4 regions of the Rhizobium changzhiense genome follow, and region 1 is predicted to be linked to each of the others. Evidence: predicted binding sites of a transcription regulator. Region 1 holds the regulator's gene; each other region holds the start of a gene.

Region 1 (7,951 bases):
CGATGCCTTGGCTGCCGGTTTTGCTGCAGTTTTGCGGCTGGAAACGGTCGCGGTCTTTCGCGGCGCCATTCAACCCTCCCTATGGGTTTGTCGTTTCTTGGTGGCGCGTACCATAGGGAAGAAATATGACCACAGCAATGCCATAATTGCATGGCTCGTATTCGGCGCTAAATTATTGGAAAAACTATGAAAATTCCAATTAACCTGTTTCCAGTTAATTGGAATAGTGATTGAATACGACGATCTCGTCGGCACGCGACATGTTGAGCTGATAACGCGCTTTTTCGTCCAACATATCCTTGTCGAGCGAGCCGTCACTCAACAGCGCGACCTGATTTTCCAGATGTTCGCGCTTCGCCTTCAAGACCGCAAGCTCTTTTTCACGGGCGACACGCTGACGCTCAAACGTCTCCGTCGCGCGCAGGCCGTAATCGCCATGGATGCAATGATAACCGAAATAGGACAGGAAGGCGACCGTCATGGCCGGAATGACGAAGCGACCGATCCTTCTCTTCTTATGATGCTTTGTCCACATACACGCATGCTCTTGAACGCATTACCAATTCATTCAATCTAACGCGCAGAGATTAACCGTTCGTTGACTCTAAAAACCGAGCAACAAAAAACCCGCGCCGAAGGGCGCGGGTCAAACCATTGAACATCAGATCCGATCAGCCGCGAATGATCGAGCGGCCGGCATACTGAGCCTGGGGGCCGAGGCCTTCTTCGATGCGGATCAGCTGGTTGTACTTGGCAAGGCGGTCGGAACGCGACAGCGAGCCGGTCTTGATTTGGCCGCAGTTGGTGGCGACCGCGAGATCGGCAATGGTCGAATCTTCCGTTTCGCCGGAGCGGTGGGACATGACGGCGGTATAGGCTGCCTTATGCGCCGTGTTGACGGCATCGAGGGTTTCCGTCAGCGAGCCGATCTGGTTGACCTTGACGAGGATCGAGTTGGCAACGCCCATGCGGATGCCGTCGCGAAGACGGGCGGAGTTGGTGACGAAGAGATCGTCGCCGACGAGCTGGGTCTTCTTGCCGGCCAGGTCGGTCAGCGTCTTCCAGCCGTCCCAATCGTCTTCAGCCATGCCGTCTTCGATCGAGATGATCGGGTACTTGGCAGCGAGCTCGGCGAGATATTCGGCCATGGCGCCTGATTCGAGCGTGCGGCCTTCACCTTCGAGAACATATTTGCCGTCCTTGAAGAATTCCGTCGAGGCGCAGTCGAGGCCGAGGTAGATATCCTCGCCCGGCTTGTAGCCGGCTTTCTCGACCGACTTCATGATGAAGTCGAGAGCTTCCGGCGCGCTCTTCAGGCCCGGTGCGAAACCGCCTTCATCGCCGACATTGGTGTTGTGACCCTGTGCGGCAAGTTCCTTGCGGAGCGTATGGAAGACTTCCGAACCCATGCGCACGGCTTCGGCGATCGAATCGGCGCCGACCGGCAGGATCATGAATTCCTGGAAATCGATCGGGTTATCGGCATGGGCACCACCATTGATGATGTTCATCATCGGCACCGGCAGCAGGCTGGCGGATGCGCCGCCGACATAACGGTAGAGCGGCAAGCCGGATGCCTGGGCGGCAGCCTTGGCGACGGCGAGCGAAACGCCGAGGATGGCGTTGGCGCCGAGGCGCGACTTGTTCGGCGTGCCGTCCAGCTCGATCATGATATTGTCGATCTGGATCTGATTTTCGGCGTCGATGCCGCCGATCGCGTCGAAGATCTCAGTGTTAGCGGCTTCGACCGCCTTTTCGACGCCCTTGCCCAGATAGCGCTTGCCGCCGTCACGCAGTTCGACCGCCTCATGTGCGCCCGTCGAGGCACCCGAGGGAACGGCCGCGCGGCCCATGCTGCCATCTTCGAGATAGACATCGACTTCGACGGTGGGGTTGCCACGGCTATCGAGAATCTCACGGGCGATGATATCGGTGATTGCAGTCATGGGTTCTTCCTGCTCGGTGGGTGATAAATGGTTCGAAACCTGTCTTAGTCGAAGGTGTGCAAATTACAATGCTGCAATAGCCTTCGGACCAGCGTTGGGATGTGGCCTACAGCACGATCATGTCAGGCTGTTGAACGTCAAGCCTTGGCGACCGCATCGAAGGCAAGCAGCTTTTCGAGAAGTCGCGGCATGTCCTTGAGGTAGACCATGTTCGGTCCGTCGGAAGGGGCATTATCGGGGTCCTGATGGGTTTCGAGGAAGACGCCGGCAATACCGGTAGCCACCGCTGCGCGCGCCAGCGTTTCCACGAATTCACGTTGACCGCCGGAGGATTCGCCCTGCCCGCCCGGCTGCGCCACGGAATGGGTCGCATCGAAGATAACGGGCGCGCCCATCGCCGCCATGATCGGCAGCGAGCGCATGTCGGAGACCAGCGTATTGTAACCGAAGGAGGCGCCGCGCTCGCACAGCAGCACGTTCGGATTGCCGCTGGCATTGAGCTTCTTCAAGACGTTCTTCATATCCCAGGGAGCGAGGAACTGACCCTTCTTGACATTGACGACGCGGCAGGTCTTGGCGGCAGCGATGAGGAGGTCGGTCTGGCGGCAAAGGAAGGCCGGAATCTGCAGGACGTCGACGATCTTTGCCACCTCCGCGCATTGCTCGGCGGTATGGACGTCGGTCAAGACAGGAAACCCGAATTCCTTCTTGAGGTCGGCAAAGACCTCCATGCCCTTTTCGATCCCGATACCACGTTCGGCCGACAGCGAGGTCCGGTTCGCCTTGTCGAAGGAGCTCTTGTAGACGAGGCCGATGCCGAGCTTTCCGCAAAGCTCTTTCAGTGTGCCGGCAACCATGAAGGCGTGGTCGCGGCTCTCCATCTGGCAGGGACCGGCAATCAGCGACAGGCGGCCGGTATTGGAAAAGGTGACCTGGCCTTGGCCTTCGCCGATCCTGACTTCGGAATTCGTATCAGTGCTCATCGTGTTTCCTCGAAGGCGAAGAGCGTGCCCTGCCCGGGCGCGGGCTTCACCAGAATGCGATTGTTCTTGCGCGTGTAAGTCACCCCGTTAGCAGCCAAATGCGCTTCTGTCACGGCAAGATCGGCGACAGTGAAGAGGATTGCCCGGCCGCGTAGGCCGCGATCGGCGGATGAGCCACCAATGTCGAAATAGGCCTCCAGCCCTTCTGGCGTCATCAGGCTGATTTTGGCATTCGATGCCGCGATATTGACGCCGAAACCGGTTTTCTCGACTGCCGATTGCGCCACGGCAAGGCTGACGAAGGCAGCGAAGGCGGCCGGCTCCGGCGTGCAAAGCGCGATCTCGACTATGCCGGTCACACCATTGGCATGTGTTTCAAGCGCGGCGCGGTCGGTCGGCAGCGGATTGACGCGCTCGACGGTGAAAAGCAGGAGATCAGGCGCGCGCAGGTCGGCGGCAAAAGCCAGCTTGAAGCCGGCAATCGTCTCGGAACCGTCCGGCATCGTCATCGGCCGGGTGAACTGCAGCATCTCGCCGGCGCTCGATCCGTTGCCGACGAAATTCTGATGATCGATGCCGGCATCCTTGCTGCCGAAAGCCAGCCCCGAAAGCCCCTCCTCGCCGCAGCGGAAGCGGAAGGCCTGGTTGCGGGCGGTGAAGACGTTGCCTTGCCGCGCCGATGCCTCGCTCTCTTCGACGCTCGCAATCCCGAGCGGCTCCAGATAGGTCTTGTCGGCAAAGAAGACGCAGGCGTTTTCCGTTCCGAAGGGGTGGCGCGCATCGGCGGCAACGGTGAAGCCGAGCTTGCCGAGCCTCTCGCGCGCCAGATCGATATTGACGACCGGCAGCACGATATGATCCAGCGGGTACGGTTTGGCGGAATGCTCGTTCATCATGTCCCTCCTGGAAAGGTCAAGAGATGTGCAGCGCGACCTTCAATACAAGACTTGTGTCCCAATCCGGCGAATGAAAATAAAAATCTCAACGAGTTGGCGCCAAGTTTTACGGAAATTTAGCTACTTGCGGAACACATATGGAACATATAGTGTCTGTTCTGGATTTGTTTCAATCACGAGGTCACAACGTCGATGCTCACGCGCAAACAACAGGAGCTTCTCCTCTTCATTCATGAGCGCATGAAGGAATCCGGCGTTCCGCCATCTTTCGATGAGATGAAGGATGCCCTGGACCTCGCCTCGAAGTCCGGGATTCATCGCTTGATTACAGCGCTCGAGGAGCGCGGCTTCATTCGCCGCCTACCGAACCGCGCCCGCGCGCTTGAGGTCATCAAGCTTCCGGAGGCCTACAGCCCCAGCATCCAGCCCCGGCGCGGCTTTTCGCCGAGCGTGATCGAGGGCAGCCTCGGCAAGCCACAGCCGGTCGCCGCCCCTGCTCCTGCAAAGCCCGTCGCCGACAACGGCAATTCGGTCTCCGTGCCGGTCATGGGCCGAATCGCTGCCGGTGTTCCGATCTCGGCGATCCAGAACAACACCCACGACATCGTCGTTCCGGCCGACATGCTCGGCTCCGGTGAACATTACGCGCTGGAGGTCAAGGGCGATTCGATGATCGACGCCGGCATCTTCGACGGCGACACCGTGATCATCCGCAACGGCAGCACTGCAAGTCCCGGTGATATCGTCGTTGCCCTCGTCGATGACGAGGAAGCGACGCTGAAGCGCTTCCGCCGCAAGGGCGCCTCGATCGCGCTGGAGGCCGCCAACCCGGCGTACGAGACCCGGATCTTCGGGCCGGACCGTGTCAAGGTACAGGGCAAACTCGTCGGCCTCATTCGCCGCTATCACTGACATTGGCCAGTCCGGTTTCGGTAAAACTATTGCTGCGCCAGTCATAGGCGCGATGGCGCATCCATGGCCGCGACAATGCATCGAATGCGGTTGCGACCTCCGGGCCGGCGTCCGTGAAGCGCAACTCGATGGAACCGCTCCTGCGCAGCGTCTCACCGGTGAAGAGCGTCGCACCTGAGCGGCAGCTGTTGAAGCGAAGGCGGACCGACGTCACGACGATATCGGCCGCGTCGCATGCCGGACCGAGATAGGCGGCATTGTCGATGACGGTTACCACCTGACCATTGCCAAGCCTTGATGTGCACCAGGCCTTCTTGACGCAGGAAAAGCGGTTTGCGTCACCGCCCGATGCGGCGGCCCGCATCGCGGTCCTTGCTTCGTTCTGCTGATCGCGGGAAAGCCTGACGCGGCGATCTTCTCCCTCCGGCGGGATAGCAGGACCGTCCAGCATCTTCGGCGGATCATGCTTCGGCAGGACCAGCGCTCTCTGCCACTGGTCGAAGATGAAATCCGGCGGTCTTTCACGGTTGGAAGCCATTGCCGCCGCCTCGACGATTGCGACGAGACTACCATCCTCCGAAATCACCAGATCCGGCGGCCGGGGAACCGGCAGAAGCAGCAGGATGAGCGTTGCGACCCCGATAATCGATGTGCCGATATGGCGCAACCGGGTGCGGAGCAGCGTCAGCAGCAGAAAGCCTGCCACGGCGACGGTGAAATACCAGGCGGGCAAACGGCCGACGTCGATATTGCCATCCCAGCCGGACACCGTCTTGGCGACCGCGATCACCAGATCGAGGCCGAATCCGACGATCTTCCAGGCCCAAACATCCAAGCCGAAAGGCATGAGCAGCATTGCCAGCAAGCCGGCCGGCATGATGATGAAGGAGATGATCGGTATTGTCGCGAGATTTGCCGGCAGGCCGTAGGCGGTCAGGCGATGAAAATGCTCGATCGAAAACAGCGCGGTGGAAAAACCGCCGATCAACGAGGTCAGGAAGACGCCGCCGAAGAAGCCCGCAACGGTAACGAAGGGCCTGATGATCGGCAGCTTCAGGAAAGCGTTTTCGCGGACCCGCCGATCCTTCCAAAGCTGATAGCCAGAGACCAGCGCCAATGTGGCGGCAAAAGACATCTGGAAGCTCGGACCCAAGACCTCGGACGGCGAAATGACAATGATGACAAGCGCGGAGAGAGCGACATTGCGTAGGCTGATCGACGGCCGGTCGAAGAAGACGGCGATCAACATAATGGCCATCATGATGAAAGCGCGTTCGGCAGAGACCGCAAAGCCGGAGATCAGGAAATAGGCGGTGACGGTGATGAGCGCGCCGGCGGCGGCGATCTTCTTCGTCGGATAGGCCTCGGCGACACCGGGAAAGAAGCTGAGCAGCATCCGCAAGCCGACGAAGAAGATTCCGGCCGACAGCGCCATGTTGAGACCGGAGATGGCGATGATATGCGCCAGACCGGACTGGCGCAGCGCTTCCGTCGTCGCATCCGAGATGGCGCGCCGCTCGTCCGTCACCAGAGCAGCGGCAAAAGCGCCGGTGTCGCCGGGCAGGATCGACCTTATGCGGTCGCCGATACCGCTGCGCAGCCGGTAGAGCCATTCCAGCAGCGCTTCGGTCGTCGATCTGGCCGCCTGCGGACCTGCCTGCACATCGACCTTCGTCGGCGCACCGTAGAAGAAGCCGTTGGCGCCGATGCCATCGAAATAGGCACCGAAGGAGAAGTCGTTGAGCCCGGGAAGCGCTGGGCCTGCCGGCGGCGTCAGCCGCGCTCTGCCAGTGATGATATCGCCGATCTCGAAGGCCACGTCCGCGCCGCGGGCGATTGCGGTGATGCGGTCCGGCGGCCGCTTCACCTGTGGCGCCTCAGTGCCGGTAACGGCAAGAATGTAGCGCCACCGCCCGCGACCATCACCTTCGCGCCGCTCGACACGGCCGGTCACCGTCGTCGTCACGGCGGAATCGAGGATCACGGTGGAAGCCCGCTGGCTCTCGAACTGCGCCGTGACCATGCCGCAGGCCACGAGTGAAAGCGCCAGCAGCGTTGCCCGCACTGCCGCCCGGCTGCGGCCGGCGATGAGAACCGCCACGGTCAGCGCCAACAGGCAGAGCAGTGATGCAACGAGAGGAAAATCCGATGCCGCGAGAAACCAGCCGGCTGACCCGGCGCCGAGGAAGACCGGCGAAAACAGCAGCAGGCGGCCATGGTCTACCTCCTCGCCCAGCATGCGCATGCCGGCACGCAGCAATTGCGAGGCTGCGGCCGGCAGCCGGTGGCGCAATGGTGTCTCCGACTGCGTCCTTGTCGCTCGCGTCACCACGACAGGTGGTGAAAAACTGGAGGAGTCGGCAGGGCCTTCGCCCGCTTCCGGCCGCAATTCGACTGTCGTCAACTCCTGCATGAACCGCCCAAGCCCGGCTGCGAAGGCGGCCAGAATGCAACCTCCAATCAAATCCGGCAAGCATAATCGATTGAAATATGAGGGAAAATCGCGAGCGCCAAAAGACCAGTCGAATCATCGGCTTCCGATATGCATGCGGCTCATCGCTGCAGTGCCTAAAAGGTGATACCGCAATGCACAAAATGCCATCACGGTAACTTGGCATTAGCTTCGCGATCATATAGCTATCGGTGAGGACGCTTAACCCCTATGGCGCTTTTATGGCGCCACCGCCATTTCGGAGGATCAGCATGACGGATCAAAGCGCTACAATAAAAATCGGTGACAAGTCTGTCGACCTTGCTGTCAAAAGCGGCACGATCGGCCCGAGCGTCATCGATATCGGTGCCCTCTACAAGAACACGGCTTCCTTCACGTACGATCCGGGTTTTACCTCGACCGCATCCTGTGAATCGAAAATCACCTACATCGACGGCGACGAAGGTGTCCTCTTACATCGCGGCTATCCGATCGAGCAGCTCGCCGAGCACGGCGACTTCCTCGAGGTCTGCTATCTGCTGCTTTACGGCGAACTGCCGACCACCGTGCAGAAGAAGGATTTCGATTACCGCGTCACGCACCACACCATGGTGCACGAGCAGATGAGCCGCTTCTTCACCGGCTTCCGCCGCGATGCGCATCCGATGGCCGTCATGTGCGGCTGCGTCGGCGCGCTGTCGGCCTTCTATCACGACTCCACCGACATCACCGATCCGCACCAGCGCATGGTCGCCAGCCTGCGCATGATCGCCAAGATGCCGA
Region 2 (7,951 bases), 160 kb from region 1:
GCGGATGACGCGGATGACCTCATCGATATTGGCGACGGCAATGGCGAGACCGACCAACACATGGGCGCGGTCACGCGCCTTGCGCAGCAGGAATTTCGTTCTCCGGCTAACAACCTCCTCGCGGAACGAGACGAAAGCGCGAAGCATGTCGAGCAGGGTCAGTTGCTCGGGCTTGCCGCCGTTCAGCGCCACCATGTTGCAGCCGAAGGACGTCTGCAGCGGCGTATAACGATAAAGCTGGTTGAGGATGACCTCGGCATTGGCATCGCGTTTCAGCTCGACGACGACGCGATAACCCTGGCGGTCGGATTCGTCGCGCAGATCGGAGATGCCTTCGATGCGCTTGTCTCGCACCAGCTCGGCCATCTTCTCGATCATCGTCGCCTTGTTCACCTGATAGGGAATCTCGGTGATGATGATCTGCTCGCGGTCACCGCGCATCGGCTCAATGGCGGCAACGCCGCGCATGATAACGGAGCCGCGGCCGGTCTCGTAGGCTGAGCGAATGCCGGCACGGCCGAGGATCTTCGCTCCCGTCGGGAAGTCGGGACCGGGAATGATCTGTATCAGTTCCGGCAGCTCAATGGCCGGATTGTCGATCAGCGCGATACAGCCGTCGATGACTTCGGAGAGGTTGTGCGGCGGGATGTTGGTCGCCATGCCGACGGCGATGCCGCCGGCGCCGTTGACGAGCAGGTTCGGGAATTTGGCGGGCACCACGACCGGCTCGGAGAGCGTGCCGTCGTAATTGTCGCGGAAATCGACGGTTTCCTTGTCGAGATCGTCGAGCAGCGAGTGGGCAGCCTTTTCGAGGCGGCATTCGGTATAACGTTCGGCCGCCGGCGGATCACCATCGACCGAGCCGAAATTGCCCTGACCATCGATCAGCGGCAGACGCAGCGACCAGGGCTGCGCCATGCGGGCGAGCGCATCATAGATCGCGGAATTGCCGTGCGGATGGAATTTACCCATCACGTCACCGGTGACGCGGGCGCATTTGACGTATTTCTTGTTCCAGTCGATGCCGAGCTCGGACATGCCGTAGAGGATGCGCCGGTGCACAGGCTTCAGGCCGTCGCGCACGTCGGGCAGCGCGCGGCTGACGATGACGCTCATGGCGTAATCGAGATACGACCGCTGCATTTCCTCCATGATGGAGATGGGCTCGATGCCTGGCGGGAGCTTCCCGCCGCCGGGGGGTGTTTGCTCAGTCAAAACAGATCACGATCTCTTCTAGAATCACTTGAAGATTTATAGCGGAAAGCCTGTTCCCGCGCCAATTTCACAGCGCGTTTTGAACAGGCTTTTGCGGCTTAAAGAGGGTAAAACATGCAAGTTGCGCGGCTGGGCCCGACGAATCCGCCGCAGCCCGCCGCGGGATATTTGCCAAATCGGAATCCCCGCTTCACAATCATAAAAACCACGCACTGATATGGGGTTCCGGAGAGCCGATGGCAAGCGCCGACCAATTGATCAACGCCTTCACGACGCTTCTCGTCACCATCGATCCGCCGGGGCTCGCACCGATCTTTCTCGGCCTGACGACAGGCATGAGCCGTACCGAGCGCACGCAGGTGGCGCTGCGTGGTTCGGTCATCGCCTTCATCATCCTCGCCGTCTTCGCGCTGTTCGGCGCCGGCGTGCTCGGCGTACTCGGGATCTCGATCGGCGCCTTCCGCATCGCCGGCGGACTGCTGCTCTTCTGGATCGCCTTCGAGATGGTGTTCGAGAAGCGCCAGGACCGCAAGGAAAAGGCCACGGAGGTGGCGATCACCAAGGATCATATCGAGAATATCGCCGTCTTTCCCCTCGCCTTGCCGCTGATCGCCGGCCCGGGCGCGATCTCGGCGACGATCCTGCTGGCCGGCACGCTGGCGACCTCCGTCGGAAAGGCGCAGCTGATCGGCGTCCTTGCCGCCAATCTGTTGCTGACCTTCCTCATGCTGCTCGTCGCCGAAAGGCTGGACCGTTTCCTCGGCGTCACCGGCCGGGCCATCCTGACACGCCTCCTCGGCGTCATCCTCGCCGCCCTTGCCGCCCAATTCGTCGTCGACGGCGCGAAATCGGCGCTCAATCTGATCAGCGCGACGCCGCACTGAAAACGGCCGTAGATGATTGAGGCCGATCCGGCCTGAATGATCTGCCGCGGAATCAAAGAAAAAGAGCATGACGCCATCCAAGGCATCATGCTCTCACACGTCTTTCACAAAGCCAGCAAAGGCTATCGATCAGAACGGGATGTCGTCGTCGAGATCCCGCGAGAAGTTGCTGCCGCCACCGCCGCGGCTCGGCGATGAGGAGGGAGCCGGGGCGCCGTAGTCGTCGCCATAATCGTTGCCGCCACCGGCAGTGCCACGGCCGCCGCTCGCGCCACCGCCTTCACCGCGGCCGTCGAGCATCGTCAGCGTCGAACCAAAGCCCTGGAGCACCACTTCCGTGCTGTAGCGGTCCTGGCCCTGCTGGTCCTGCCACTTGCGGGTCTGCAGCTGGCCTTCGATATAGAGCTTGGCGCCCTTCTTCACATATTGCTCGACGACCTTGCAAAGGCCCTCGTTGAAGACGACGACAGTGTGCCATTCGGTCTTCTCACGGCGCTCGCCGGAATTGCGGTCGCGCCAGGTCTCCGAGGTCGCGATACGAAGATTGGCGATCGGCCGGCCATCCTGAGTGCGGCGGATTTCGGGGTCTGCACCGACGTTTCCAATCAGAATTACCTTATTCACACTACCAGCCATGCTTCTCACCCTGCCTGCCGCCCTGCCCGGCGGCGTTTAATCGATCGGCGCACCTTAAACCATCACGGACCGCCGATGCGCATGGGCGGCATTTAATCCACATGTTTATCCATCAGAAAGCCCCATGCATCCATCAGGAATTTTGTTCTTTATTTGTTCTAGTTTATCCGTATGATCCTGTCAACAGAATCGAAAACCTTCAGCCCTTGTGGATATTCAGCCTCGACTCGCCCGTCGGCATCACTAAATAAGGGCTGTCATCCAGAAAACCAAAGCAGAGACGATGAGCGAACTGAAGACGATCTCCATCCGCGGCGCGCGCGAGCATAATCTCAAGAGCATCGATCTCGATCTGCCGCGTAACAAGCTGATCGTCATGACCGGGCTGTCGGGTTCCGGCAAATCCTCGCTCGCCTTCGACACGATCTATGCCGAGGGCCAGCGGCGCTATGTCGAAAGCCTGTCGGCCTATGCCCGGCAGTTCCTCGAAATGATGCAGAAGCCCGATGTCGACCAGATCGACGGGCTGTCGCCGGCAATCTCGATCGAGCAGAAGACCACCTCGCGCAATCCGCGCTCGACGGTCGGTACCGTCACCGAGATCTACGACTACATGCGCCTGCTCTTTGCCCGCGTCGGCGTTCCCTATTCGCCGGCGACCGGCCTGCCGATCGAGAGCCAGACCGTCAGCCAGATGGTCGACCGCATCCTCGATTTCGGCGAGGGCACTCGTCTTTATATCCTTGCGCCGCTCGTGCGCGGGCGCAAGGGCGAATACAAGAAGGAACTGGCGGAGCTGATGAAGAAGGGCTTTCAGCGCGTCAAGGTCGACGGGCAGTTCTACGAGATCGCCGAGGCGCCGGTGCTCGACAAGAAATACAAGCACGATATCGACGTGGTGGTCGACCGCATCGTCGTGCGCTCGGATGTCTCGGCGCGCCTGGCGGACAGTCTCGAAACCTGCCTGAAGCTCGCGGACGGGCTGGCGGTCGCCGAATTCGCCGACAAGCCGCTGCCGCCGGAAGAGACCTCGGCCGGTGGCTCGGCCAACAAGTCTCTGAACGAGACGCATGAACGTGTGCTGTTTTCGGAGAAGTTCGCTTGCCCGGTCTCCGGCTTCACGATTCCCGAAATCGAACCCAGGCTGTTCTCCTTCAACAACCCGTTCGGCGCCTGCCCGACCTGTGACGGCCTCGGCGCCCAGCAGAAGATCGATCCGGACCTGATCGTGCCCGAGCCCGAACGGACTTTGAGGGACGGCGCGATCGCGCCTTGGGCCAAGTCGACCTCGCCCTATTACAACCAGACGCTGGAAGCGCTCGGCAAACATTACGGCTTCAAGCTCGGCACCCGCTGGAACGATCTTTCCGACGAGGCCAAGGACGTCATCCTCAATGGCACCAACGACAAGATCGAATTCCACTACGCCGACGGCGCCCGCTCCTATACGACGCAGAAGAACTTCGAGGGTATCATCACCAATCTCGAGCGCCGCTGGAAGGAGACCGATTCTGCCTGGGCGCGCGAAGACATCGAGCGCTTCATGTCGGCTGCCCCCTGCCCTTCCTGCAACGGCTTCCGCCTGAAGCCGGAGGCCTTAGCGGTGAAAATCGACACGCTGCATATCGGCGAAGTGACTGGTATGTCGATCCGCGTCGCCCGCGACTGGTTCGAGACGCTACCGGCAAGCTTCAACGCCAAGCAGAACGAGATTGCTGTGCGCATCCTCAAGGAGATCCGCGACCGGTTGCGCTTCCTCAACGATGTCGGCCTGGAATATCTCAGCCTGTCGCGCAATTCCGGCACCTTGTCGGGCGGAGAAAGCCAGCGCATCCGGCTAGCCTCGCAGATCGGCTCGGGGCTGACCGGCGTGCTCTACGTGCTCGATGAGCCGTCGATCGGCCTGCATCAGCGCGACAATGCCCGGCTGCTCGACACGCTGAAGCATCTGCGCGACATCGGCAACACCGTCATCGTTGTCGAACATGACGAGGATGCGATCATGACGGCCGACGACGTGGTCGATATCGGCCCGGCTGCCGGCATTCACGGCGGTCAGGTCATCGCCCATGGTACGCCGCAGGACATTATGGACAGTCCGAACTCGCTGACCGGCAAATATCTTTCCGGCGAACTTGGCGTTCCCGTTCCCGACGAGCGCCGCAAGCCGAAGAAGGGCCGCGAGATCAAGGTGGTCGGGGCGCGCGGCAACAATCTCAAGAATGTCACGGCGTCGATCCCGCTCGGGGTGTTCACGGCGGTGACCGGCGTTTCCGGCGGCGGCAAATCCACCTTCCTGATCGAGACACTCTATAAATCGGCCGCGCGCCGCGTCATGGGCGCGCGTGAAAACCCGGCCGATCACGACCGCATCGACGGCTTCGAGCATATCGACAAGGTGATCGATATCGACCAATCGCCAATCGGCCGTACGCCGCGCTCGAACCCGGCAACCTATACCGGCGCCTTCACACCGATCCGCGACTGGTTCGCCGGCCTGCCGGAGGCGAAGGCACGCGGCTACCAGCCGGGCCGCTTCTCCTTCAACGTCAAGGGCGGGCGCTGCGAGGCCTGCCAGGGCGACGGCGTCATCAAGATCGAGATGCACTTCCTGCCCGACGTCTACGTCACCTGCGACGTCTGCCACGGCAAGCGCTATAATCGCGAGACACTCGACGTCACCTTCAAACAGAGGTCGATCGCAGACGTGCTCGACATGACGGTGGAGGAAGGCGTCGATTTCTTCGCGGCGGTGCCTGCCGTGCGCGATAAGCTGCAGTCGCTGAAGGATGTCGGCCTCGGTTACATCAAGGTCGGCCAGCAGGCGAATACGCTCTCCGGCGGCGAGGCGCAGCGCGTCAAGCTTGCCAAGGAGCTGTCGAAACGCTCGACGGGGCGCACACTCTACATTCTCGACGAACCCACGACCGGCCTGCATTTTCACGACGTCGCCAAGCTGCTCGAAATGCTGCACGAACTGGTCAACCAGGGCAATTCGGTGGTGGTGATCGAGCACAATCTCGAAGTCATCAAGACCGCCGACTGGGTGCTTGATTTCGGTCCTGAAGGCGGCGATGGCGGCGGCGAGATCGTGGCTGTCGGCACGCCGGAAGCGATCGTCAAGGAGAAGCGGTCCTATACCGGACACTTCCTGAAGGAATTGCTGGAACGGCGGCCGGTGAAGAAGGCGGTTGCGGCTGAATGACGATGAGGCCAGCATCGCCCGATGATCTGGAAACGATCGCGACGCTGACAACCGCCGCCTACCGGCCCTATACCGAGCTGTTCGGCGCTCCGCCGATCCCGGTGACGGAGGATTACGCGCCGCGGATCGAACGCGGCGAGGTCTGGCTGCGCGAGATCGGCGGGCAAACGGCCGGCCTGGTGGTCGTCGAGCAGCATTGCGATCACCTCATGCTGTTCAGCATCGCGGTCTCGCCGGCCTTTCAGGGTGCCGGGAATGGGCCACGCCGGAGATCCGGCTCTACACGAATGCGCGGATGGAGCGGAACATCGCGCTCTACAGCGCCTTCGGGTTTCAGGAAACGGGTCGCCGGCCGAACCCTTATCGGCCAGGATGGACACTCGTCGACATGACGAAAGAGATCAATGCGGCCTGAGCGGCTGCGAATGGGGAGGACGACATGACGAAATCCGGCACTATCCGCACCGGCATCGGCGGCTGGACCTTCGAGCCCTGGCGCGGGCATTTCTTTCCCGATGACCTGAAGCAGAAGGACGAGCTGAATTATGCCAGCCGCCAGCTGAAGGTCATCGAGGTCAACGGCACCTATTACAGCACGCAGAAGCCTGCGGTCTTCGCCAAATGGGCGGCGGATGTGCCCGAGGGTTTCATCTTTTCGCTGAAGGCGACACGTTTCGTCACCAATCGGCGGGTGCTTGCCGAAGCCGGTGAATCGATGGAGCGGTTTCTTTCATCGGGCATCAGCGAACTCGGCGATCATCTCGGGCCGCTGCTGTGGCAGTTCGCGCCGACGAAGAGGTTCGATGCAGACGATTTCGAGGCCTTCCTGAAGCTGCTGCCGGCGAAACAGGACGGGCTGGCGCTCCGCCATGTGGTCGAGGTACGGCACGATTCCTTCAAGGTGCCGGAGTTCGTGGCGCTGCTTTCGAGATATGGCGTGGCGCCTGTTTGCGCTGAACATTTCGAATATCCGATGATCGCCGACGTGACGGCCGACTTCGTCTATGCGCGGCTGCAGAAGGGTTCGGACGATATTCCGACCTGCTATCCGGAAAAGGACTTGAAGGCCTGGGCAGGCCGGCTGGAGACCTGGGCCGAGGGCAAAGTTCCTGATGACCTGCCGCTGATCGATGGAGATCGCAAGGTGAAGACCGAGCCGCGCGACGTCTTCGCCTTCATGATCCATGAGGGCAAGGTCAATGCGCCGCACGGGGCGATCGCCCTGCAGCAGGCGCTGGCGAAATAGGCGAGGCTGGATAGTCACAAAAGGATCGTAACATTGTGGGTATCACATCGTCAGTCACGCAACCCATGAGGGCATCATGAGCGTGGTAACCCGGGGGCCCGCATGAGCGTTGCCGCATCCTATCTCTATCGCAACGGACGGCGGGTCGAGGCCATACCTTTCGAGGCGGCCTCCATTCCGGCGACGGACAACGAATTCATTTGGATCGGGCTGCACAAGCCTAGCCGGGACGAACTCCTGCTGCTGCAAGGCCGTTTTGGCCTTCACGAACTCTCGATCGCCGATGCGCTCAGTTCTCTGCAGATGCCGAAGCTCAGCGTTTATGACGACCAGCTGTTCGTCATCGCAAAGACGGCACAGCTCGAGGCGGACCATATTACCTACGGGGAAACCGCAATTTTCGTCGGCAAGCGCTATATCATCACCGTCCGCAATGGGTCGGAGCGGGGGCACGGAGAGCTGCGCGGCCGGCTGGAGACATCGCCGCAGACGCTCTGCCATGGCACCGACTACATTCTGCATGCCATTCTCGATTTCATTATCGACGGCTATCTTCCCATCGTGCGCACGATCGAGGATTCCGTTCTCGAGATGGAACGAAAAATGCTCGATGCGTTTCTCGACCGCAGCCAGATCGCCCGGATTTTCAAGTTGCGCCGGGAAGTCATTCTGTTTCAGCGGGTGCTGGATGCGATGCTGGACCTTTGCGGCAAGCTCTACCATCTCGACCTGCCGTCGCTTGACAAGGAAGCGAAGCCTTATTTC
Region 3 (7,951 bases), on a different contig from region 1:
TATCTCCTCCGAAGTCATCAAGCCGCTTCAGGCACCACGGGCTCATCAATCCATTCAGGCGGCGCAGGGGAATGCCGTATTGCTCCTGCAGGAGCGATCCCATCGTGTCCGGGTCGAAGAGGTTGAGCGGACTTTCGAAAACGGGGCTGATCTCATCACCCGCCTTCAGCACGTAGATCGGATGAACCTCCATCAGCAGCTTCAGCCGCTCCGCCAGCGATGACTTGCCGCCACCGACCGGGCCGAGAAGATAAAGGATCTGTTTGCGCTCCTCGAGCCCCTGCGCCGCATGCCGGAAGAAGGAAACGATGCGTTCGATTGTCTCTTCCATGCCATGGAAGCCGGCAAAGGCCGGATAGATCCGGATGGTCCGGTTCATGAATATCCGGCCGAGGCGCGTGTCCCTGGCGGTATCGACCATCTGCGGCTCGCCAATCGCGGCCAGCAGGCGCTCGGTCGCATTGGCATAGGCAAGCGGTTCTTTTTTACAAAGGTCGAGATACTCCGCGATCGACATATCGGTTTCGCGACGCGCATCATAGCTGCGGGTGAACGCATCAAATACGGATTCGCTCAGCATGGGCCCTCCATTCAAGGTTAATGCCACAGGCTCTAGGTCGTCATACCAAGGAGATGGACACGACATTCCTAAGAATCAATAGTTTCGCAGGTATATTCCACGCTCACCGGCTGTTTCTGGCAATGCACAAAAACGTGCATGCACCGGTTATTTTTCTACTCTACGAAACTGTCTCTTATTGTAGTTGAGAAGGATGCCATTGTGGTATCAGCACATTTCGCGACGTGACAGAAAGATGAAAAAGGTGTGCAATGTCGCCCGTGATTCGAGCACTGGAGAAATCGACGATTTGGCGGTCAATCTGCCCAAAGTCGATGCGGGGCAGCGTGTGCCGATCCGCTCCAGACATGCTGGAAAACGGCGCATCCCAGCCATGCGCCCCGCATCGTGATCATGCGCCTACCCGCGCGACTCAGCCGTTGAATGCCTTCTCCAGTGCGGCGACCTCGATCTTGACCATGCCGAGCATCACTTCGGTCACGCGCCTGGCCCGCTCGCGGTTGCTGTCGGCGATCATCTCGGACAGCATGCGCGGCACGATCTGCCAGGAAAGGCCCCAGCGGTCCTTCAGCCAGCCGCAGGCCTCCGGCGTGCCGCCATTTGCGAGGAAGGCCTCCCATATCCGATCGATCTCGGCCTGGTTTTCCACAAGAATCGCGATCGAGAAGGAATGGTTGAAACTGTCGAGCGGGCCGGCCTTCATCGCCAGGAAGGCCTGGTTGGCGAGCGTGAACTCGATCAGCTCGACGCTGCCGGGCGGCCCGCTCGGCGTTTCCGCCTGAAGTATGGTGGTGCGGCCGATCCTCGAGTCCGGGATGACAGACACGTAGAATTCGACGGCTTCGCGCGCTTCCTCGGCGAACCAGAGATTTGAAACGACCTTCGGCATGAATCGGCCTCCTTGTTGATGGGTGTGATCCGGACTGCTGTTCGATGACCCAAGGACGCCTCACCGGCGCCCGATCCGACACGCCGCGATCGGAAATTTTTAGCCCCGCACGCACGCAGGCCGACGGCAGCCGGGCTCGGCGGCGGTATTGCCGCCCGCAACATGCCGCCTGGAATAGCGCCGGCTCGGGAATGAAAGCAGAACATCTTTTCTGGTCTTTCCTTCCCGAATCACTACATTACGCGCCATGAGCAATAGTTTCGACGATATGCCCTTCTTCGACGAAGAGCCGGGCGAGATGGCGCGCAAGCCGCAGCCGCCTGCCGCACCCGCCGAAAGGGCGCCCGCCGCCGGTGGCGGCATCGCCGCCCGCGCCATGGCGGCTCGCGACGGCGGCAAGCGGCCGGATTATCTCGCCGGGTTGAACCCGGAACAGACCGAAGCCGTCGAAACGTTGGAAGGCCCGGTCCTCGTGCTCGCCGGCGCCGGCACCGGCAAGACGCGCGTATTGACGACCCGCATCGCCCATATCCTCAACACCGGCCGCGCCTTCCCCTCGCAGATCCTCGCCGTCACCTTCACCAACAAGGCTGCCCGCGAGATGAAGGAGCGCATCGCTTTGCTCGTCGGCGGCGCCGTCGAAGGCATGCCCTGGCTCGGCACCTTCCATTCGATCGGCGTCAAACTGCTGCGCCGCCACGGCGAGCTCGTCGGCCTGCGCTCCGATTTCACCATTCTCGATACTGACGACGTCGTCCGCCTGATCAAGCAGTTGATTCAGGCCGAAGGCCTGGACGACAAGCGCTGGCCGGCCAAGCAGTTCGCCGGCATGATCGACACCTGGAAGAACAAGGGTCTCGGCCCTGCCGATATCCCCGAGGGCGACGCCCGCGCCTTCGCCAATGGCCGCGGCCGCGATCTCTATTTCGCCTACCAGGCGCGCCTGACGACGCTGAACGCCTGCGATTTCGGCGACCTGCTGATGCATCCGATCGCGATCTTCCGCAGGAACCCGGATCTCTTGAAGGAATATCACGGCCGCTTCCGCTATATCCTCGTCGACGAATATCAGGACACCAACACCGCCCAGTACATGTGGTTGAGGCTTCTCGCCCAGCGCGCCAAGGGCGAGCCGCAGAACGTCTGCTGCGTCGGCGACGACGACCAGTCGATCTATGGCTGGCGCGGCGCGGAGGTCGACAATATCCTGCGCTTCGAAAAGGATTTCCCCGGCGCCAAGGTCATCAAGCTCGAGCGCAACTACCGTTCGACCGAGCATATCCTCGGAGCCGCCGCCCATCTGATCGCCCACAATGAAGGCCGGCTCGGCAAGACGCTGTTCACCGACCGCTCCGATCCGGACGACGTCAAGGTGCAGGTGCACGCCTCCTGGGATTCGGAGGAGGAAGCCCGCGCCATCGGCGAGGAGATCGAGCAGCTCCAGCGCGGTAAGCATCTCTTGAACGACATGGCGATCCTCGTGCGCGCCTCCTTCCAGATGCGCGAATTCGAAGACCGCTTCGTCACCCTCGGCCTCAATTACCGCGTCATCGGCGGCCCGCGCTTCTACGAGCGCCTGGAAATCCGCGATGCCATGGCCTATTTCCGCCTGGTCGCTCAAGCCTCCGACGACCTCGCCTTCGAACGCATCATCAACACGCCGAAGCGCGGCCTCGGCGACACGACGGTGCGCGCGCTGCACGACTATGCCCGCGCCCGCGATATCCCGATGCTCGCGGCGGCCGCCGACATCATCGAGACCGATGAGCTGAAGCCGAAGGCGCGAAAGGCGCTCTTCGACGTGATTCAATCTTTCCGCCGATGGCAGGAACTGCTTGAAAACACGCCGCATACCGAACTTGCCGAGCAGATCCTCGAAGAGTCCGGCTATACCGACATGTGGAAGAACGACAAGAGCGCCGAAGCACCCGGCCGCCTCGAAAACCTCAAGGAACTGATCCGCTCGATGGAAAGCTTCGAGTCGATGCGCGGCTTCCTCGAACACGTCTCCCTGGTGATGGATGCCGAGACCAACGAGAACCTTGATGCCGTGTCGATCATGACGCTGCACTCGGCCAAGGGCCTGGAATTCGACACCGTCTTCCTGCCCGGCTGGGAGGAGGGCCTCTTTCCGCACCAGCGCTCGCTGGATGAGAGCGGCCGCGCCGGCCTGGAGGAGGAACGCCGCCTCGCCTATGTCGGCATCACCCGCGCCAAGCACCGCTGCCACATCTGGTTCGTCTCCAACCGCCGCATCCATGGCCTCTGGCAATCGACCCTGCCCTCGCGCTTCCTCGACGAACTGCCGATCACCCATGTCGAGGTCGCCGAAATGGAGCAGAGCTACGGCGGGTACGGCCGCGGCGGCTACGGCCAGTCCCGCTTCGACAAGGCCGAACCCTTCGCCAACTCCTATTCCACTCCCGGCTGGAAACGTGCCCAGGCCAACAAGACCGACGCCACGCGCGACAATTGGGGCACCCGCTCCGGCCACGCCGTCGAACGCATCGGCTACGGCGAAAGCGGCCCGAAGGGGCGCACCATCGAGGGCGAGCTGGTGGCGAAATCGACCTCGTCGGAGCCATCTAGATTCACGCTCGGCGACCGCGTGTTCCACCTGAAATTCGGCAACGGCAACATTACCGGCATCGAAGGCAACAAGCTAACGATCGAGTTCGACCGGGCCGGACAGAAACGGGTGCTGGACGGGTTCGTCGAGCGCGTCTGACCTCGCGTCAGCACGACGCGAAAAGCCTTACCCGAGCATCCGCATCCTTCCGAGCCCGAGAATATCGTTGACGAGCGCGACGCCAATGCCCGCGGCGACGATTCCCAATCCGATCAGAAAGAGCCGGCGAGACCGGTCATATTTGACGGCAAACAAGGAGTCGCGCGCCAGCAGATCGGCAAAGACCTTCACCTGGACGGCGATGCCCACGGTCAGGAACAGCATCGGCGGAATATCGATGCGGCTCCAGTCGTTGGGATTGGAAACCCAGACACTGATGAAATTGAGCGAGAAACCGAGAATGATCCCGGCCGCCGTCAGCGACCCGTTGCGAAACGTCGCATCGATCTTTTCGTCGGGGTCCGGCTGTGACATGGCTTCGGTTCCGCCTTGCTTCTGAGTAAGAAAGGCAGAAATCATGACCCGGAGCAAGATCGGCCTGACGTTGCCTCGCGGAAAACAGACGAAATGTCGCAGCCGCGCAAACCTGGTCACTCCGTCCACACCTCCTCCGCACGCTGCGTTACGGCAATTTCGGGCCAACACCGGCACCGATTTAATCGCGCCCACACAAACCGTTGCCAAAAAATCCAATAAATTCAATGAAAAAGCTTTGGCAACCGAAAGGTTGATGTGCATTGCCTCACGTCGTCAATCACACTCCCGCCCCGTCAAAACGTCGCTTTGACGCCTTGCGCAAATCAGCTTAGCCCAGAGGCTGCCCGCCCATGAAAGGCAGGCTTCACGACGAACTTTTCAAAGGAGGTTCCAGTGACCAGTGTTTCATCTCTCGGCAGCACAGTGACCCAGTACCAGTCTACGCTGTCCAGCCTCGACAAGAACGGCGACGGCGTCATATCGGCGGACGAGTTGGCCGCCGCCTCGCAGTCCTCGACATCGGGCACGGCGTCGACCGACAGCGACGACAGCAGCACCGACATCGTCAAGAAGATCACCGCCGACATTCTGTCGCTGATGCTGTCCATGCAGAAGACCGATAGCAGCGACTATCAGGGCGACGGCAGCGATCAGAGCGACGACGATTCCAAGGGCGTCTTTGCCGCGATGGATACGAATGGCGACGGCAAGTTGACCGAGTCCGAATTCCTCGCCGCCGATCCGAACAGCATCAACACTTCAGGTGATAGCGATCCGCTCCTGACCGAAGTGCTGAGCGACATGCAGACGTCCCTTCAAGCCTACCGCAATACCTACGGCAATTCCGCCGCAGCAGGTGATTCCGCAGCCGACGACGTGGCTGCGGTCTAGCTGGCCAAGATCTGGGCCCTGCCGGGGGAGCCTCGATCCATCGATGCCGCACAAAAGCGTCCCGACGCGGCAATTGCCGCTGTCGCGGGCTGTGTCCGCAATTCGGAAATCATGCGCGAGCCTTCCCCATCCCTCCGTTCCATTTCAACACGAGAGCCGCCGTAAACTCTCGCAGCAGTTGCATTAGAGCACTCTGTTTTGACCACTTACTACCGCTAGTGCCAGAATTAACACTTGCGCGTCCGCGCCTGGAAATCCACTAGTTGATCCATTCAGTGTTCTTGGCGTCTTACACTGCAATAAAGCGAAGGGATTGGCCTTGATGAAAGCGCTGCTGCTCGTCGACATTCAAAACGGCTTCTGTCCGGGCGGCAATCTGCCGGTGCCGGAGGGCGACAAGGTGGTTCCCGTCGCAAACAGACTGATCGACAGCGGCAAATACGATCTGATCGTCGCCTCGCAGGACTGGCATCCGCCGAGCCACGGCAGCTTCGCCTCCGCCCATCCCGGTGCCGCCCCCTTCGAGATGGGAGAACTGTCGGGCAAGCCGCAGATGATGTGGCCCGATCACTGCATTCAGGGTACGCTCGATGCCGAACTGCACCCCGAGCTCAAATCCGAAGAGATCGACCTCATCCAGCAGAAGGGCGAGGATCCTGATATCGACAGCTATTCGGCGTTCCGCGACAATGACCGCGATGCCTCGACTGGGCTTTCCGATTTCCTCGAGGATCAGGGCGTCACCGATCTCGATGTCTGCGGGCTGGCGACCGACTATTGCGTCAAGTTCTCCGCGCTCGACGCGCTGGAGATGATGCCGGGTGTGCGCGTGCGCTTCATCGAGGATGCAAGCCGCGGCATCACGCCCGAAGGCGTCGCCGCCGCCATCGAGGAAATGCGGACGCATGGCATCGCCATCATCGACAGCGTCAAGGCCCTGGCCGGCTGATTGCGATCAGCGATAAAAGACAACTGAACACACCAATGATGAATCATGGGAGTTGAGAGATGAGAAAGCTTGTTACCGCCGCCTTCGTGAGCTTGGATGGCGTCATGCAGGCGCCGGGCGCGCCGCAGGAGGATCCGACCGGCGGCTTCACTCTTGGCGGCTGGACCGTCAATTACTGGGACGAGCAGATGGGCAAGTTCATGGACGGGATCTTCAAAGACCCCTTCGCCCTGCTGCTCGGCCGCAAGACCTACGAGATCTTCGCCGCGTACTGGCCCTTCGTCGGCGCAGACGATCCCATTGGAAAAGCCTTCAATGCCGCGACCAAATATGTCGCGACCACGTCGAAGGAACCATTCACCTGGGAAAACACCGTTGCGCTGCGCGGCGATGTCGCAGCTGAAATCGCCCGCTTGAAGCAGGAGGACGGTCCCGACCTTCTGACGCAAGGCAGCAGCGGCCTGCTGCAGACCCTGCTGGCGCACGATCTGATCGACGAACTTCGGCTCCTGACCTTCCCGCTCATCCTCGGCCCCGGCAAACGTTTGTTCGGCGAAGGCGCCAAACCGGAGGCTCTGAAGCTCAGCGCCAACTCGCTATCGACAACCGGCGTCATCATGAGCGTCTACGAGCGCGCGGGCGAGGTCAAAACCGGCAGTTTCGGGATGACGGAGCCTTCGGAAGCCGAAATCGCGCGCCGTGAACGGATGAAGCGCGAGGGCTGAGGCGGCGGTGGAGAAAGCGGAGGCCGAAGAGCCTCCTGACGGGGCCTCCTATTTCAATACGTAGACGTCGTACGTCTCATCGCTTCCCGCTGTCGCGCCGAAGCGCTTGATGAGGCTTGTCGCGCTCTGGAAAGCGGAAATGTCTTCCGGCGTCAGAGACAACCGCCAAACGTAGCTTTCACGCAGGGAGACGGGGGCGGCAATCTGATCGAGCCGCTGCGAAAGAAGAATGACGATAGGCACATGCTCGCTCTGCCGCAATCGATGTGCCGTTTGCAGAATATCGGCAAGGCTGAGCGAAAGCCGCGCGTTCCGAGTATATCGCACGATGGCGCCGAACCGCTCCTCCCGCAGAAGATAGGTGCGATTGGAGACGTAATAGGGCAAGGCTTCCACGAGATAGTCGGGATCCGCCATGATGACCGCGTCCTTGAGATCAGGGCGCGATTGCATGAAGGCACCGAAATCCTTGCTTCGGCTGAAGGGTATTTCAACGACGAAGGCCTGATTGACCTTTTCGATGCCGGACACGACCTGTAGCGCCAGCAATATCGGGAAGCACAGACGGGCGAACCTTACGATACCGCCGGCAGCCTCGATGTCCGCAACGCCTGCCCCTTCGCGCTGAGAGCGTGGGCTCAAAGCAGTGATGGCGATCATGAAAACCAGCCAGAGCGCCTGATGTCTGTATCCGCCGGGATAGACAAGCGTAAAAAGGAGCGAAAGCCCTAGAAGGACGAGTGCCGCTGCGATCATCGCCGGTCGCCGGTCCGCCAACGCCAGCAGGCTGCCATAGATGAGCACGGACATC
Region 4 (7,951 bases), on a different contig from region 1:
CCGCCGCTGTCCTGTTGTCCAGTCCGCGCCGATTCAAAGTGTCGACGTCGTCCCCACCTTTAGACGCTCATCTTTGGGCGTCTTTCGACGGCCCGGCGTTCAGACCTTGACGGGATTCGAACCGCTGCATTCTCCATCGAAGAAGCTGTCGCGCAGGATTCCTTAGTGAAAATTCCGGCTCTTGATCTTCAGCGTATCGATATGAAGATCCGGTGTGAAAATATCCCGCGGCTTGACCCCCGGCGCTCGATCCCGGGAATCCGGACTTCCCGGCGCACCGTGAGCAAACTCGTCACCGCGACCCGTCGGCAGTTTGAACTCTCCATCACGATCCGCCAAGGCGGATAGGTCGCCCGACAGATCAAACAGCTGCTGGGCGATGAGGTGCACGACCTCCCCTTCCCGCTGGATGCGGCCATTGATCGCCATCATGCTCGATCCGAGCACGACGCGCCGACGCCGCTCGAAAAGTTTCGGCCAGACGACGACGTTCGCCGGACCGGTCTCATCCTCGATCGTCAGAAACATCACGCCTTTTGCCGATCCGGGCATTTGACGGACCAGAACGAGGCCCGCGGTCATCAACCAACGACCATCTCGAGCCGACATGGCTTCTCCGCAGGTGACGATGCTTCGAGCGGCAAGGTCCTTGCGCAAGAACGCGATCGGATGCTCGCGCAGGGTCAGGCCGGTATGGCTGTAGTCCTGGATGACGTTGTGCCCATCTGTCATCTGCCGGAGTTTGACGTCAGGCTCCTGCTGCTCAGCGATCGTCTTCATCTCGCGCTCGGCCGCAGCAACAAAGAGTGGCAGTGGCTCATCGCGCAAAGCTTTGATCGCCCACAGCGCGTCTCGTCGCTGAAGTTCGAGCGATGGCAGGAAAGCATCTGCCTCCGCCAGTTCGACCAGAGATGCCGCCGGAACGCTCGCGCGCCGCCACATGTCATCGACGCTGTCGAAGGGTTGATCGGCACGGGCGGCCACGATGCGTGCCGCATCGACTGCGGCCAGTCCACGCACCAGACGCATCCCCAAGCGGACGGCATGGCGGCGCTCGTTTCCCTTGACCTGCTCGAGCGTGCAGTCCCAGCGAGAGCGGTTGATGCAGACCGGCCGGATCTCCACACCGTGGTTGCGGGCGTCGCCGACGATCTGGGCGACCGCATAGAAACCCATGGGTTGGCTGTTGATCAAGGCCGCGCAGAACGCGTCGGCGTAATGGCATTTCACATAGCTTGAGGCGTAGGCGATGAGCGCGAAGCTTGCGGCATGGCTTTCCGGGAAGCCGTAGGAGCCGAAACCTTCAAGCTGCGAAAAGGTCTTCTCCGCGAACTCCGGCGAATATCCATTCTTCACCATGCCGGAGACCAGCTTATCCTTGAACTTTGAGACGCCGCCGGTGAACTTGAACGTGGCCATCGATTTGCGAAGCTGATCGGCCTCGCCGCCGGTAAAGCCGGCGCAGACCATCGCCACCTTCATGGCCGACTCCTGGAAGAGAGGCACGCCGAGCGTCTTTCCAAGCACCGCTTCCAGTTCGGGCGTCGGATAGACGACCGGTTCCTTGCCTTCGCGGCGGCGCAGATACGGATGCACCATGTCGCCCTGTATCGGCCCGGGCCGGACGATCGCCACCTGGATGACGAGATCGTAGAAGGTCCGCGGTTTCAGCCGTGGCAACATCGCCATCTGAGCCCGGCTTTCGATCTGGAAGGTGCCGAGCGTGTCGGCCTTTCGGATCATCGCATAGGTGGCCTGATCCTCCTGCTCGATATTCGCCAGATCGATCGTCTCGCCCTTATGCTCCTCTATCAGCTTGAATGCTTTTGCCATGCAGGTCAGCATCCCCAACGCCAGCACATCGACCTTCATGAACTTCAGAGCTTCGACGTCATCCTTGTCCCATTCGATCACCTGCCGGTCGGCCATCGATGCCGGCTCGATCGGCACGAGATCGTCGAGCCGATCATGCGTCAGCACGAAACCGCCGGGATGTTGGCCGAGATGCCGGGGGGCTCCCATCAGTTGCTGGGCAAGCTTCAGCGTCAGTGCGAGGCGACGGTCGTCGGGATTGAGGTTGAGTTCGCGCAGGTTCCGGTCGCCGACCAGTTCGGCCGACCAGGACCACATGCCCGACGACAGAGCCTTGATCATATCTTCCGGCAGACCGAGTGCCTTGCCGACATCACGGATCGCACCTTTCGCACGATATCGTGTAACGGTCGCGCAGAGGGCCGCCTTCTGATGGGTGTAGGTCTTGTAGATCCACTGAATGACTTCCTCGCGCCGCTCGTGCTCGAAGTCGACGTCGATATCCGGCGGCTCGTCGCGCTCCTGGGAAACGAAGCGCTCGAACAGCAAATCATTGGTCTCGGGATCGATCGACGTGATGCCGAGAATGTAACAGACAGCAGAGTTGGCGGCCGATCCCCGCCCCTGGCAGAGTATGCCTTGGCTGCGGGCATATCGGACGATCGAGAACACGGTCAGGAAGTAGGGCGCGTATTTCATGGCCCGGATGAGGTCGAGCTCATGTCGAATGATTTTCAAAACGCTGTCCGGCAGACCTTCCGGATAGCGCGCAGGCACGCATTCCCAGACATAATGCTCGAGAGACGCTTGCGCGTCCTTGCCTGGCACGATCGCCTCCTCGGGATATTGATAGGTTAGTTCCTCGAGCGAGAACCGACAGCGATTGGCGATTTCCATCGTCCGGGCCAATGCTTCCGGGTAACGGGGGAACAGCCGCTGCATCTCTTCGGCTGGTTTGAGGAATCTATCCGCATGACGCTCCCTCTCGAAACCGACGTCATCGATCGTAGTGCGGGTGCGAATACAGGTGACGACGTCCTGCAGCTGACGGCGCGACGGTTCGTGGAAAAGAACGTCATTCGTCACAACGGTCTTCACCTTGAAGCGTGTGGCCATGTTCGACAGCTCGTGCAGCCGCATCTGGTCGTTTGGCCGCCGACGAAGGGAAAGGGCGAGATACGCCCGGTTCCCGAACATTTCCGCCATCTTTCTGAGCTGCACGGCGCAGGTCTCGTCGGGCAGATCGGGAACCAGAATACCGATCAGGCCTTCGGCATAGAGGGCCACGTCGTCGAGATGCAGGATGCAGTTGGCTTTGCCGCCTCTGCCCTTGCCGAGCGTCAGCAACCGGGCCAGGCGCGAATAGGCGGCGCGATCTGTGGGATAGACCAGGATCGACATGCCGTCCTGCAGATCGAGACGGCAACCGACCACGAGGCGAACGCCTGTGGCGCGGGACGCCTCCAGAGCCCGGACGATGCCGGCGAGCGAGTTTCTGTCGACGACGCCGAGCGTCTCGATGCCGAGTGCCTTGGCGGTCGCAAACAGCTCATCCGCCGACGATGCGCCGCGCAGGAATGAGAAATGTGTCGTCACCTGGAGCTCGGCATATCTCATGCGAAAATCCCGTGCAGAAACCATTTGTGCGAGCCGGTCGCCGCATCGATGCCATCGCCAGATCTGAATATCCAGAAGCGTTCGCCGCCCTCGTCCTCGATCACGAAATAGTCGCGTACCGCATCGAACTCGGAGTTCCTCGTCCACCACTCGCCAAAAATCCGCTCCGGGCCGTCGGCGCGTTTCACACGCCGTCGCTTGCCGCGCCAGGTCATCGACACGGGTGGATGATCCGGCAGGAGCGCGATCACCTCGATCAGATCCGGACGGGAGAGGAGCCGAACGGGTCGAGGCCAGTGCAAGCTCCATGACGCACCGGTCTCCCCGGCAACCGCACTCACACGCTTGACGCTGCGCTCGGGCACGTCGCTCGCCACCGGCGCCATGCGATAGACACGCTGCCCGCGATTGCCGATCACGTCGATCAGCGGCGCGATATCCACGATCTCTTCCTCGATCAGGGAGGACGCTTTCTGCACCTCGGTGAGCGGTTCGGCGATGACAGCCACCAGCGAGAGTTTCTCGATGCCGAAGCCCGGCTCGATCTTCTCGATCCGGTCCTTGAAGAGCTTTGTCAGCCAGGCCACATTGCGGGCGGGCTTCGCCGTGCCGGCGCGGATCGCCTGCATGGTATTGTCGACCTTGTGCACGAGAAGATCTGCGCGGCGAACGCCGAGGCCCTTCTGCTGGAGCGCTTGACAGAGCTCAACGACCAGCCGCGAGACGTATTTGGCGATGGTCTCGGGAGCGCCGATCGGCTCGGCGAAGGCGCGGCTGACTTCGATGACATCCATCGGACGGATTGGATCGATCGGCTCCGGCAGCCGCCCATACATCTGGTCGATACGGCGGCCGATTTCGGGACCGAAGCGAAGGGCAAGCGGCGCGCGTGGTGTGGCCGACAGCTCGCCGATCGTCTGAAACCCGAGGGTCCGCAGGCCAACCACAGTTTCCGCTGGCAACCGTAGCGATGATACCGGCAGCCGCTCGACGAAACGCGATGTTTCGCCCCGTGCAGCGATCACGGTATCGCGCGGGCTCACCCGTGCCAGCGCATGCGCCGCGCCCCAGCTGTCAGCAATCGCAACCCGCGCGGTCAGCCCCTTGGCACGGAAGCGATTGACGATGCCGGACAGCATCAGATCCTCGCCACCCTGGAGATGATCGGCGCCTTCGGTGTCCATGACGATGCCGTCGGGCGCATCCATTGCGACGATCGGCGTGTACTGCGTCAACGCCCAGAGCGTGAGGCGTTCGAGGGCCGCGGTGTCCGCGATCGGATCGGCGTCGACCATCTGCAGACCCTGGACGATGGCCTGCGCCTTGGCAGCCGGCATGCCAATATGAAGACCCGCGGATCGGGCTGTTTCATCCGCCGCCGCGATCCAGCGTTTGGAACCGCTCTTCGCGACGACGACAAGTGGCCGCTCAGCGGTGAGCATTCCCGCGCCATCGGCCCGCCTGATCCTGTCGATCGCCAGATCCGGAAGATAAATGGATACGACCCGTGGCATCGCACGCTCCTACAATAAACTCCGCGCACTCGCCCGCCTTCACTCTCATCAGCTCCAGCAGCCATCGTGGCCGCCCAACGCCTGGAACCGGTAGCTCTTCCGATGGCAGTACGCTGACGCGCCACCTTGATGTCGACGCCGTCGGCTGGCCAAAATCCGATGCCTCCGTCTGCCGCCGCCATCGTCGCACGACCAGCCCAATCGTTCCGGTCTTCTCAGCCGCAAGCTGAAGCCGGCGCGACGCGGTCATGGGTAGACGGACAAGCTCACCGACCACGGCGCCCAGGCCGCCGTAGCCAAGACCTTCCTCCATGGTTGCCAGGACATCCTCTTCCCTATCGGCTTCGGCAAAGACCACGCGATCGGGATGAAGACCCGCCAAAGCCAGCGCCGGGAAAAACAGGTCCGGCCGCGTCATGCACCAAAGGATCTGCCCCTTGGTTCGCGCAGCGATCCCCGCCACACAGAGGGCGGCGGCGGCACCATCGACCGTTCCGGACCCGCCACCCGCGAACTCGTGCAAGGCACCATAGGCGAGACCCCCGCCTGGAAGCACCGCGTCTATTTCGGAAACCCCAAAAGCAAGGCAGCCGACCTTTCTCGCCGAACCGCCCTCGAGGGAGGCGATGCGATCGCGTAGATCGGCAATTACCCTGTTGCGGGCAGCAGTCATCATTCACGCGTCCCTTGAAGGCCGTGTTGGAGTTTCGACTTCATGTCGTTCGAATGCAGATGTTCTCTATCTGTTCCGACGTCGCCGAAGAGTCAAGCAACCACGAATAGGAATATTATCTCTCAACTTTAACAAAGCCAAGAGATTCGCTTTGCGAAACATGGCCATGGGCCAATTGCGGCGTTTTGGTAGAGGCGAGAATATATATTTTCGACAGATCGTAACTTCACCTGCGCCGCTTGGCATTTGACCGGTCCATCGGCTACGATCCTCGCAGTTTCACGGAACGGTCACTGCCAATGTGTTGGTGTGGACGGCTCTGAGACCTCGGCGATCCATGGCATTATGATCATGGATCCACGAGCGAGAGGAGCGCATACCATGAAGCCTGTTGTAAGAATTGGTATGGACACGTCGAAAAGCGTGTTTCAATTGCACGGTGTTGATGACGCTGAGAACCCGTGATACGCCGCCAATTGCGGCGACGGGAAATGATCAAATTTTTCGAGACTACGCTGCCGACTTCGATTGCGATCGAGGCCAGTGGCAGCTCACATCACTGGGGGCGTCTGCTTACATCCTTCGGTCACGAAGTGCGCCTGATCCCACCCCAATACGTCAAGCCATATGTGAAACGAGGAAAGAACGACGCTGCGGATGCTGAAGCTCTCTGTGAAGCCGTCAGTCGACCCTCCATGCGCTTCGTCCCGATAAAGTCGCGTGAGCAGCAAGCCGCATGCATGTTGATGAGCGTTCGGGAGCGGCTGGTTGGCGTAAAGTCGCAACTCTCGAACGCGATCCGTAGCTATGCGGCTGAGTTTGGCATCATTGGTCCGCCTGGTCGCCAAAACGTCGCCGCGTTGATCAAGCCAGATCTTCAACAAAGATGGTTGGTCGAGGATCCAGGTCCCGTCGGGCTGCAGCTTGCTATGAGCTGCGATGGGCCGGAAAGCAGAATGCGAAGTATCCCGACGAGCGGACAACTACTGGATGAGGGATGCTGATCACTCCGCGTTCCCCCTCCCTTGCCGGTAGCCCCATCCAGCAATCGTGTGGGGGCGCATTTCCCTGCAAGGGGTGACGCCGTCTTTGAATGGAAGGCGGATTGCTCCCATGCAATCCTGCCTCGTGGCGAACAGCGGGAAGCAAGCTGCAAGCTCTTCGCGGTGAACCGGCTGCACGTAGGAAGCTGGGCGGAAGAGGCTTGCGGCGCGTGAGGGCAGAGCCCTAGTCTTCTTCATCAGCCGAATCAGGTGTAGCGTCCCGCAATCACGGGTGAGGGTTGAATGAGACGGGTTATACTGACATTGCTGGGATTGCTCGCGGCCAACACGGCTGACGCGATGGATGCCAAAGACCTAGCGAACCATTGCGAAAAGGATCTGGATTACGCGGCAGCGTATATCACCGGCTTCATGGACATGTGGCGTGAGAACACGATTTCCATGGTTCTGCTTGAAGCAAACCTAAAAGATAAGGAAGCGTTGGCGATGTATCGCCCTACCGTGCTCGGACGCTTTTGCCTGCCAGAGAAAGCAAACTATGCTCGCGCTATCCGCATTGGATGTGACTGGGTCGAGACCCACCCGGAAAAAGGAGGTGTAAACGCTCCGCGAGCGCTCTTCATGGCCTACAATGCGGCTTGGCCTTGCGAGTGAGGAGAATGCGGTGGGTGGCATATATTCAACGGTTACTGAAGACAGGATCGAATATAGGGATGACGAAAACGGCCGCACGTTCGTGTTCGAGCGTTCTTGGAAATGTCTCTCGGTAGAACTGACAGAATACACCGTGACCGGTTACGTCGAGGGCTTCGACGCCGATTCTGAACTGACGATCACCGAGCCCGCCAGCCTAATTGCCAGTAAGGACGAACCCTACATTCTGAGGGGTAAGGCACGGCTTCAGAATTCGGATGTCCTCAGAATAACCAACAAGGTATCGAACCACGACGGCGGCGCGTATCGGGGCCATGAGTTGTTTGAAACCGACTTCGAAACGGCGGTCGTGGACATCCGCCCCAGCGATGATGGCAAGCGCGGATATGTCACTCATTACGGCCACACCCCAACATACAAGGACGCCATCTACGTTGGCCTAATGATCCCGACCGTCCAGTATGAGCGAATGCTGAGGGATATCCGCCACTACGGGAAACCGAAGCTGGTGGTGGCATTTTGGGCGGCGGTTTTCGCGGAGGGTGGCGGTGGCGGATATCTTGTACCGGCACGACCGCGCGCAAAAATCGATGCAGCCCTGCGGTTCATTAGCTACGAGATGATCTGACCGCCGAGGCTGTTGTCAATGTAGAATGCTAACGGAAAGCCAGGTACCC

The links. Region 1 encodes LexA, which represses DNA repair genes until DNA is damaged. Its sites were predicted from a motif close to TGTTCNNNNTGTGTTCNG; they were not measured.
Region 2: the regulator LexA is predicted to act here: its motif matches at 2,879-2,896, upstream of uvrA (excinuclease ABC subunit UvrA).
Region 3: the regulator LexA is predicted to act here: its motif matches at 1,657-1,674, upstream of G9X68_RS20775 (ATP-dependent helicase).
Region 4: the regulator LexA is predicted to act here: its motif matches at 5,677-5,694, upstream of G9X68_RS17030 (ImuA family protein).

Annotation. Positions count from the first base shown of each region.
Region 1 covers NZ_JABFCQ010000002.1:235,719-243,669, reverse strand. The annotation lists gene pdhA (pyruvate dehydrogenase (acetyl-transferring) E1 component subunit alpha) at 1-69, opposite strand, end outside; gene G9X68_RS10610 (FtsB family cell division protein) at 215-535, opposite strand; gene eno (phosphopyruvate hydratase) at 672-1,946, opposite strand; gene kdsA (3-deoxy-8-phosphooctulonate synthase) at 2,084-2,929, opposite strand; gene G9X68_RS10595 (VOC family protein) at 2,926-3,822, opposite strand; gene lexA (transcriptional repressor LexA) at 4,018-4,737, shown strand; gene G9X68_RS10585 (ComEC/Rec2 family competence protein) at 4,718-7,150, opposite strand; gene gltA (citrate synthase) at 7,441-7,951, shown strand, end outside.
Region 2 covers NZ_JABFCQ010000002.1:393,931-401,881, reverse strand. The annotation lists gene gyrA (DNA gyrase subunit A) at 1-1,215, opposite strand, end outside; gene G9X68_RS11355 (MarC family protein) at 1,452-2,099, shown strand; gene G9X68_RS11350 (single-stranded DNA-binding protein) at 2,229-2,735, opposite strand; gene uvrA (excinuclease ABC subunit UvrA) at 3,019-5,940, shown strand; partial or broken gene G9X68_RS11340 (GNAT family N-acetyltransferase) at 5,937-6,355, shown strand; gene G9X68_RS11335 (DUF72 domain-containing protein) at 6,380-7,186, shown strand; gene corA (magnesium/cobalt transporter CorA) at 7,289-7,951, shown strand, end outside.
Region 3 covers NZ_JABFCQ010000004.1:124,886-132,836, forward strand. The annotation lists gene G9X68_RS20765 (PrkA family serine protein kinase) at 1-580, opposite strand, end outside; gene G9X68_RS20770 (VOC family protein) at 993-1,469, opposite strand; gene G9X68_RS20775 (ATP-dependent helicase) at 1,717-4,197, shown strand; gene G9X68_RS20780 (hypothetical protein) at 4,225-4,572, opposite strand; gene G9X68_RS20785 (EF-hand domain-containing protein) at 4,969-5,466, shown strand; gene pncA (bifunctional nicotinamidase/pyrazinamidase) at 5,789-6,415, shown strand; gene G9X68_RS20795 (dihydrofolate reductase family protein) at 6,475-7,140, shown strand; gene G9X68_RS20800 (hypothetical protein) at 7,189-7,951, opposite strand, start outside.
Region 4 covers NZ_JABFCQ010000003.1:407,570-415,520, reverse strand. The annotation lists gene G9X68_RS17040 (error-prone DNA polymerase) at 163-3,429, opposite strand; gene G9X68_RS17035 (Y-family DNA polymerase) at 3,426-4,943, opposite strand; gene G9X68_RS17030 (ImuA family protein) at 4,858-5,616, opposite strand; partial or broken gene G9X68_RS17025 (IS110 family RNA-guided transposase) at 5,998-6,485, shown strand; gene G9X68_RS17020 (Rap1a/Tai family immunity protein) at 6,903-7,274, shown strand; gene G9X68_RS17015 (hypothetical protein) at 7,285-7,902, shown strand.